DNA from 2 places in the Dyadobacter sp. CY327 genome. Region 1 is predicted to be linked to the other one. Evidence: riboswitches for the same ligand, from Rfam matches in the RefSeq annotation. Region 1 holds a riboswitch; the other holds the start of a gene.
What was found. Region 1 has a riboswitch for cobalamin ahead of metE (5-methyltetrahydropteroyltriglutamate--homocysteine S-methyltransferase). Riboswitches for the same ligand answer to the same signal wherever they lie in the genome.
Positions count from the first base shown of each region.

Region 2: another riboswitch for cobalamin. It lies ahead of LZG74_RS01390 (TonB-dependent siderophore receptor); the one in region 1 lies ahead of metE (5-methyltetrahydropteroyltriglutamate--homocysteine S-methyltransferase).

Region 1 is NZ_JAJUXJ010000002.1:260,519-265,272, reverse strand. It holds gene LZG74_RS10695 (TonB-dependent receptor plug domain-containing protein) at 1-1,546, opposite strand, end outside; cobalamin riboswitch at 1,956-2,098, shown strand; gene metE (5-methyltetrahydropteroyltriglutamate--homocysteine S-methyltransferase) at 2,137-4,437, shown strand; gene LZG74_RS10685 (methylenetetrahydrofolate reductase) at 4,539-4,754, shown strand, end outside.
Region 2 is NZ_JAJUXJ010000001.1:303,157-307,910, reverse strand. It holds gene prfA (peptide chain release factor 1) at 1-402, shown strand, start outside; gene LZG74_RS01400 (DUF255 domain-containing protein) at 457-1,014, opposite strand; gene LZG74_RS01395 (DMT family transporter) at 1,080-2,021, opposite strand; cobalamin riboswitch at 2,102-2,303, shown strand; gene LZG74_RS01390 (TonB-dependent siderophore receptor) at 2,380-4,272, shown strand; gene LZG74_RS01385 (YncE family protein) at 4,324-4,754, shown strand, end outside.

The DNA of each region.
Region 1 (4,754 bases):
GCAGGTTTGTTTTGAGCTTGTCGTTGAAGAACTGCGCTTCATAGTTTAAGGCAAGAATGTTGTTGACTACACTGCTTATGGTCACCATTTCTTTCCGCTCCGGATTCAGCAGGTCATTGTCATCCCTGTCGGTGGTTTCCAGCTTGTGATTAAGGGAAATTCTGTGACCCGGAAAAACAGTGTATCCCAGATTAGAGCGCATATTGGTGATCTGCCGGTTTACTTCCACAATGCTCTTGGCACCTTGCTGGCCCATTCCCGGAGTGGGCGGCACGGGCACAACTTCCCCGTTCCGGATGAGCATTCTGGGTTTTCCGTCCCAGTTGTAAACCTGGCCAACTGTATCCTGAACATATGTGCTCCTGTAACTGCGGACCGCATTTACATTCAGCGCCAATCCTTTGGCCAGGAAATTGTTCTTATTATAATTCAGGCTGACCACATGCGCCTGATACTCACCAAACCTGCCCACATAAGGCCTTGCCATGGTGGTGCCGTGCGGGATTTCGCTGTAAGTGTCTGAAATATTGTAACCTATGAAAAACTGGTCCGCCCATTTCACATTCGTAAATCCGACTTCAAACCTGCCGCCGATTGACTTATAAGCATTATTGAATCTTTTGGCCCTGTAATACCGCTCCAATGTTCGGTCGGGATGCACAAATTTTGAAAACTTGCCCCAGGTGGTGTAGCTGTTGTCGGTGTAGGTGTAAAAGCCTGATGCCCTGGTGGTAAAACCTGTTTGCTTGTTACGGTAGATTCCGGAAAGATCAGCCTGAAATGTGTTGAAAGATCCGTAGGCAACCGCAGCTGTAATGTTGTTTTGGGAAGCGTCTTTTTTCAAAACCACATTGATGGCCCCGCCCACGTAATCGCCTGTCAAATGCGAGGGCAACACACCCTTGTAAACCTCAATGCGTTCGATCATTGCAGGTGGAATGTTGTTCAGATTGAAGGAGGACCCATAAGTTGAAATCTCAATGCCATCCAGGAAAATCCCAACCGCACTGCCGGACATGCCATTCAGGTTATACTCCACGCGTGATCCGATTCCACCGTTTTGACGAACGCGGACGCCTACGGCCCGGTCCAGCAGTTCATTGGTGGTTAAGTTGCGGAGCGAAGCTTCTTTTGTTTCAATGATTGCGACTGCAAATCCCTGCGTTTCAAGCTGTTTCTTTTCCGTTTTCTGAACAATCTGCACTTCGTTGAGATCCTGGGCGGTTTTAGCTACAACCGCGTTAAACTCGTGCGTGGGTTTGTGAACGTGGATCCTGGAAGTTTTGGATTTGATTTCGACAGACGTAATCATAATTTCCTGATGGCCGTAAGGCACATCTTTCAATGTGTAGGTGCCATCGGTTTCAGAGAAAGTGGCGATGCTGGTCCCGTTAACCCTTATGGTTACAAAGCTGACCACCGAACCCTTGTCGTCGCTGATTTTTCCTTTGACTACTGCCGTTTTCAGGGCAGATGTCTGTGCAAAAGTATGAAGATGAAAAAGGCTAACAATTGCTGTAATGAGTAGAGAAGGCTTCAATAACATTCGATGATTTTTCTTAATTAATTGCCCTTACAGTTGCCACTGCCGGGTTTTCAGAAATAGGTGTGAAGCAAGTCTTATTTAGACTAAGTCTAGTGAGTGCAAATATAGGCCCCGATATTTTGAATAGCAAGACAAAAAAGACAAATGTTACCTGGGGTAACAACAATTACTCATCAATGTAAAACGCGTTAATCCAACAGGGCGCTTCTCAACTTCCATCATCCGTAGAATTTTATCTGTTAGCACCGACATTTTAATGTTGAAAAAGATAGAAATGCAGTGTTTTTGACTATTGAATAGTGATAATATCTAAAAATATGGCAATGTGTAGAGATTAAATGCTTCTTACATAGCTTTGCGTAGATATTTAATCCTTTGCCGGATACAAAATATCGCGAATCGTTCTTTACCATAACAACTGGAAACAGGTTTTCGACGAAGGTCGGATTAATAGGGAATCGTGTGGAATTCACGAGCTGTCGCGCAACTGTGAGTAACCGCCTTAGAGGGCAGGTTACAAGTCAGGTTACTGCCTGTTACCAATGTTAAGCAAAGCGCTTGTAACAATTTTTATTTAAACAAACGACAAAATGCTAACACAAAACCTTGGCTACCCGCGGATTGGTGGACAAAGACAACTCAAAAAAGCCTGTGAACAATTCTGGGCAGGTAAGATCGATCTGACTGAGCTTTACAATGTGGCTCAAAAGATCAAAGAAGAGAACTGGCAGACTCAGCTGGAAGCGGGCATCGACCTGATCCCATGCAATGATTTCAGTTTCTATGACCAGACATTGGATACAAGCCTCTTACTGGGCGTCGTTCCGCAGCGTTATGAAGCAGTGCGCTCGCAGGCAACGGACAATGAAGAGCTGGATTTGTATTTTGCGATGGCGCGCGGATACCAAAAGAATGGTCTGGATATCACAGCCATGGAAATGACCAAATGGCTGGACACGAACTACCATTACATTGTGCCCGAATTCAAAGCCGATCAGCAATTCCGCATCAACAACGAAAATATTTTCAACGAATATAACCAAGCCAAAGCGCTGCTGGGAGCAAAAGCCAAGCCGGTGATCATCGGGCCGGTAAGCTATCTTTTGTTGGGTAAAGAAAAAGAGTCAGGATTCGAGCGCATTGAGCTTATCAGCAGCCTGGTTCCGGTTTACATTGAGATCATTAACCGTCTGGGCCAATCGGGTGCAACATGGATTCAGCTCGACGAGCCTTGCCTGGCACTTGATCTTACCAAAAAGGAAAAGGAAGCATTTGAATTTGCCTACAAAACCTTCGCACAGCAGGTTAGCGGCGTGAAAATCTTGGTGGCTACCTATTTTGAAGCATTACTGGATAATACGACCCTGGCCGTTGGCCTGCCGGTTGATGCATTGCATGTGGATCTGGTAAGGGCTCCGGAGCAGTTGGACGAAGTGCTTTCGCTTATTCCGGACCGCTTGATTTTATCCGTGGGCGTAGTGGACGGCCGTAACGTCTGGAAAAATGACTATGAAAAATCTTTGCATCTGATCAATCTGGCCGTCGGTAAGTTAGGAGCAGATCGTGTTATCATTGCACCGTCCTGCTCACTGCTGCACAGCCCGATCGATCTGGAACTGGAAACGGCCATTGATCCGGAAATCAAAAACTGGATGGCTTTCGCCAGGCAAAAACTGGTTGAGATTAATGCGCTAAGCCAGATTGCTGATGGGAATACTGAACTGTTAGCAGAAAATAAGGCAGCGATCGCAAGCAGAAGATCGTCACAAAAAGTGCATAAGCAAGCCGTGAAGGACCGGGTGGCCGCTATCACGGATGCAGATGCAACGCGCAGCACGGCTTTTCCGGTGCGCCAGCAAATCCAGCGCGAGCGCTTCAACCTGCCTGCATTCCCGACAACGACCATTGGCTCATTCCCACAAACAGACGATATCCGCCAGCTGCGCGCCAGGTTCAAAAAAGGCGATCTGACGCTCGAAGCATATGAAAATGCAATTGAACAGGCTACGATAGAAGCAATCCGCTGGCAGGAAGAAATCGGGTTAGATGTGCTGGTGCACGGTGAATTTGAGCGCAACGACATGGTCGAATACTTCGGCGAGCAGCTTGATGGGTTTTTATTTACAAAAAATGGTTGGGTTCAAAGCTATGGAAGCCGGTGTGTAAAGCCGCCGGTTATCTATGGCGACATCAGCCGTCCTGCTGATATGACGGTGCGGTGGAGCACATTTGCCGCTGCCCAAACCGACAAACCCATGAAAGGCATGTTGACCGGCCCGGTTACCATTTTGCAATGGTCGTTTGTACGCGATGACCAACCGCGTGAGCAGACCAGCAACCAAATTGCGCTGGCGATTCACGATGAAGTGCTGGCACTGGAAAAAGCCGGAATCGGCATTATCCAGATCGACGAGGCAGCCATCCGCGAGGGTTTGCCGCTCCGCAAAGCCAAGCGCCCGCATTATCTGGCATGGGCTGTGCGTGGCTTCCGCATCACCGCCAGCGGCGTTCAGGACCGGACGCAGATCCATACGCACATGTGTTACAGTGAATTTAATGATATCATCGAACACATTGCCGCGATGGATGCCGATGTGATCACCATTGAAACATCCCGCTCGCAGATGGAGTTGTTGCAGGCATTCGCGCATTTCGAATATCCAAACGAAATCGGGCCGGGCGTTTACGACATTCATTCTCCGCGCGTGCCAACCACAGAGGAAATGAGCTCGCTGTTGGCCAAAGCGGCAGATCTGTTGCCCGCACAAAATCTTTGGGTTAACCCGGATTGCGGTTTAAAAACCCGTAAATGGCCTGAAACAAAAGCTGCTCTGGAAAATATGGTAGCTGCTGCCAGACAGGCGCGGGAGCAAATTGCAACAGAAGTGTAAATCAAAATCAGGAAGTGCGGGCATTCCATTACGGGCATTCCATCATATATTTGAACAAAAAAATTAAAAAGCAGCAAGGAGCCGTATTCAAACTACCATTTATGTTTTTAGAAAAGATCAAATCCAGACAGTCCGGTGTAATGCTTTACGGCATCACTCCTCCAAAGGCAGGCACAACCCCTGAGCGGGTTGCAGAAATCGCAGATAAAACAATTGCCCGCCTTTCGTCCCTGGATATCGATGCACTCGTCGTATATGACGTACAAGATGAATCTGCCAGGACGAATCAGGAAAGGCCGTTCCCATTTATCAACGCG
Region 2 (4,754 bases), on a different contig from region 1:
TTTCAATCGTCAGGTGCTGGTGGACAGTCGGTTAACACCACTTATTCCGCGGTCCGTCTGACACACATTCCATCCGGATTAGTTGTAAGCTGCCAGGATGAGCGTTCACAGTTGAAAAATAAGGACCGCGCATTGAGTGTTTTGCGTTCGAGGCTGTACGAGATCAAACTAAAAGAGCATAACGACGCCATCAGCTCGCAAAGAAAATCAATGGTGGGAAGCGGCGACCGCTCGGATAAGATCCGCACCTACAACTACCCGCAAAGCCGCATTACCGATCACCGCATTGGCTACACAGTTTACAATCTTCCCGCAGTTATGGAAGGTGACATCGGAGAATTTATCGAAAGACTACGCATCGCAGAGAACGCAGAGCGCATGCAGGAGGGAGAGACGGTTTAGGATTTCTACCAATATAGCATCGCTCCGCGATTTTGGTTCTGCATAAATAAGAACTTACCTTCCCGTAAAAAGCAAATTGTAAGTCTTCGATTTATAAGTATCGAAGGCTTCTTTTTTGTGGTAATCTTCTCCTATGAATGTGATTACCTGATGGAATTCTTTGGGTTTCATGTAGCCGGGTAAGGGCTGGATCATGTTGAATTTATCGTCCAGGAAAACGGTGGTGGGGTAACTGGGTTGGTTGTTGGTAAGAGCTAATGCGAGTTGATGTACACCTCGCCCGCCTTCGGAGAGAAATTCGAATTTTTTGTCTCCTAATGTGATGGCTTTTTTCTGTTCTGCATCGAGCTTGACGGCGTAGTATTTGCGGTTGACGTACTCGACAACTGCTTTATTTTTGAACGTCTCGCGGTCCATCACTTTGCACCATCCGCACCAATCAGTATATACATCGATCAAAACCTTGCGGGGCTCTTGCTGAATTTTAGCGTAGGCTTCTTCAATTGTTAACCATTGAATGCCTTCCGCGGGCCTGTTTTTGTCGGATCTGAAACCCGAGGCCACTGTTAGGATGGCCAAAAACAGAAAAAATGATGCAGCTGATCTTTTCATAACTTCATTTGATTTCAATGAATGAACAAATTTCACGGTGGAATAATTGTGCTTAATGGCTGACTTTATTCCGGATCGGCTGCCATAGCGGGCTTTCTTTTTGCCAGCGAAACCATAACTCCTCCTCCTACGATCAGCAACATGCCTGCGAACATAGAGAATGAAGGAATGGCCTCTCCCATGAAAAAACCGATCAGAACTGAGAACAGAATATTGGAATAACCAATGGCAGCAACGCGCCCGGCTTTGTCAAATGTGAAGGATTGCGTCAGCATTCTCTGACCCACTAGCGCCGTCAGTCCGAGCGCCAGAAAGCCAAGCCATTGCGAAATTTGAGATGGCCAGGTGAATGTGCCAATCAGGAAATCCAGATTTTCCATAGGATAGTAAGTCCCGACGAGCATGGAAATAATGGGCATCACAATGCCGCTCAACATAAAAGAAAGGATGATGGCGCGTGAGTCATAAACAACACCTAACTGCCTGATTGACAAATAAGAAATTGCTGTTAACAATGCGTTGCCGAGCCCTAAGGCATTGTCCCGCAGCGAAATGGAAAGATCGGGCCGGAAAACGAACAGGATGCCGGTAAAGCCAACAAAAATAGCTGCCCACTCACGGGAATTGAGCGTTTCGCCGATCAGCAGCCAGGATAGCAATGCGAGGAAAATGGGATAAGTGTATTGGTATGTGGAGGCGCGGCCAAGCCCCAGTGTTTGTATCGCATAAAAAAGCATATACAACGACAATGTGCCCACAACGCCGCGGAAAATAAGCAGCCCCAGCTTGCCTCCCTGCTGCCTTACAGGACGTCGCCAAATGCTGGTGACTACAAACACAACCCCAACAATGTTCCGGAAAAATACAAGCTGTACAATGTGGAAATCACGGCCGAGCCACTTGGAAATTGCGGAGGTGAGGGAAAAGAAAAATGCCGCGCCGAGCATCAGATAAATGCCTTTTTGCGAAGAAGTTACAGTCAGATTTTGAGCAGGAGCAGCCAACAATGATCAGGATTTTGGCCAAAGATAAAGCATATCGTACAGAAGATAAAGGATATGTTACCGCGTCGGAAATCCGGCCAATTCACTACCTTTGCACCTTTGGCGCCGAAAGCTGCTTCAATGCGGCATGAAGGCTTAATAGGGAATTCCGTTGAACCGGAAGCTGTCCCCGCAACTGTGAGTCTGTTTATATTGATCCAATCCCCTATGCCACTGTTCCTCGAACGGGAAGGCCACGGACCAAAAAGACGAGCCAGGAGACCTGCCAGAAGTTGATCTATCAAATTTTGTTTTCGGAGGAAAAACAAAGCTGATAACGCTACATATTTGACACCAGGTGATTATTGACCGGAAGTTTTTTTTGGCTTTGACCATTGCAACATGGCTTTTCCGTCCGGAAATGCTCGTTGCACAGTCGGATAGCATTCGCCTGGAACCTGTTACCGTAAAGGGTTTTGTTCCTGAAAAATTCATGAGCGGGCTCAAAATCCAAAAGTTCGATTCAGCGTCTCTGAATCTTTTCCGCTTCCAGAATATCAGCGAGCTGCTTTCGCTTTACACGCCGATTGCATTCAAAAATTACGGCCCCGGTCAGCTTAATACGGCCTCTTTCCGCGGAACGTCGGCTAACCATACCGCTGTGTTATGGAATGGTTTGAACATTAATTCTCCTATCCTTGGCCAGACAGATTATTCAACCATCCCAGTTACCGGTTTTGATCAGCTTTCTGTCCAATATGGATCTGCTGCCAGCATTGTCGGCAGTGATGCCGTGGGAGGGAGTATTTTGCTGGGAAGCGCTCCATCGACCCAGCCTTTGCAGCTTTCAATCGGCCGGCAGCAGGAAAGTTTCAACAACCACCAGACCCAGGTTACAGCACGCTATGCGGCGGTGATCAGTGATCAGTGGAGCTTTTCAGGCAAGACAAATGTGTATGACGGCCGTATGAACAACGATTTTCCATACACCGAGCGAAATCAATATACTGTTTTGCCATCCACTTCTTTCCAGCGAGGTCTGGTGCAGGATTTGTTTTTCAATTCAAAAAATGATCATCAGATTTCGGCGCATGTATGGCTAACCCGTAACCGGCTCACGTTAACACCGGAAGACAAAGCTGGGCGCGAACTGACTTTAACGGAGGCTTACAGGACGATGTTACGCTATCAATTTAAAGACTTCACGATCCGCACTTCGTGGGTGAGAGACATTATTGATTATGCCAAAGGTGATTATAGTCAGCTGGACCATGCGGTAACAGACAAGTTTTCAAACCGTGTTGAACGCGATTTTCAATTCAATGCAATTCAAATTAAAGCAGGAGGCGAATGGGCACATTACCGCGCCCAGGTCGCTGGCTATGATAAAGCATTGGTGACAGAAAACAGAGGTGACATTTTTCTGTTAACGCGCTGGCAGGCCACCGCCCGACTGGTCATTTCCGGGAATTTAAGGCAGGCATTTGTAACTAAATTTGATCCGCCATTCACGCCTTCATTAGGAGCAGACTATTTTATAGTCCAAAAAGAAACCCATAATCTGAAATTAAAAGGCTCAATAGGAAGAAGTTACCGCGTGCCTACATTGAATGAACGCTTCTGGAAAGAACTCGGAAACCCGGATATCAGGCCGGAAAACGGGTGGAACAAAGAAGTTAGCCTCGAACAAAACATTGTTATCGATGCTAACCAAACATTTTCAGCTTCCCTGACGGCATATCACAACCGCATTAAGGACTGGACTTATTGGAATCCTACGCAAAGTTACCGTGTAGAAAACTTGCAGCAGGTGCTGGCGCGTGGCATTGAAGCGCAGGCTGGGTGGCGACATCAGATAAATGACTGGAAATCAGGCATCAACCTGGGTTATGCGCTCAATAAAAGCGCTCAGGAAAAAGCTTATGATGCCTATTCCTCGGATATTATCGGCAAGCAGCTTGTATTTGTGCCGATGCATTCAGGAAATTTGAATGCATTTATCCAATATAAAAATACGAGGCTCACAGGTCAGGCGCAGACGATCAGCAAGCGTTTCAGCACATTTGATAATACGCAATTTTTAGAAGGATATTCGCTCGCAAATTTGCTGGCAGAACATACTTTTGTCTGGGATAAAATAAAAATGCGGTTGCAGGGACAGATCAATAATCTGGCAAACACGTTTTATCTAAATGTAAGAAACAATGCAATGCCTGGCAGAAGCTTTGCATTAAGTTTAATTTTAATTTATGACCCGCCACATTCCGCAAAGTAATGTTTTACAAGAGGTTATGTGGCAAAAACTTTACAACTAATAAAGCAAAAAATGAAAAAACAGTTATTCAGATTAGCATCTCTTACCTCTTTGTCTCTTTTCGCATGGTCGTGTAACCAAAGCGACCCGGCTCCGAAGGGTGATTATATCCAGGGTGTTTTTGTGGTGAATGAAGGGAATTTCTCTCAAAATAACGGAGCGATCTCGTTCTTTACGAGAGAACAAACCACTGCGGAGATTGACATTTTCAACACGGCAAACGGGACTACATTGAAAGGCGGCGTGCAGGATTATGTGGCCCTGGACGCAACCGGGATCATTCTTGTGGACAATATGTCTGCCGGCCAGGATAAGGTTGAGATTGTCAACAGCAACACTTTCCAGAGAATTGCGACCATTGGCGCTCCGGAAATTGAGAATCCACGGGAAGTGGTTTTTGGGACCAACAACAAAGCATATGTGTCTTGCTGGGGAACCAATGC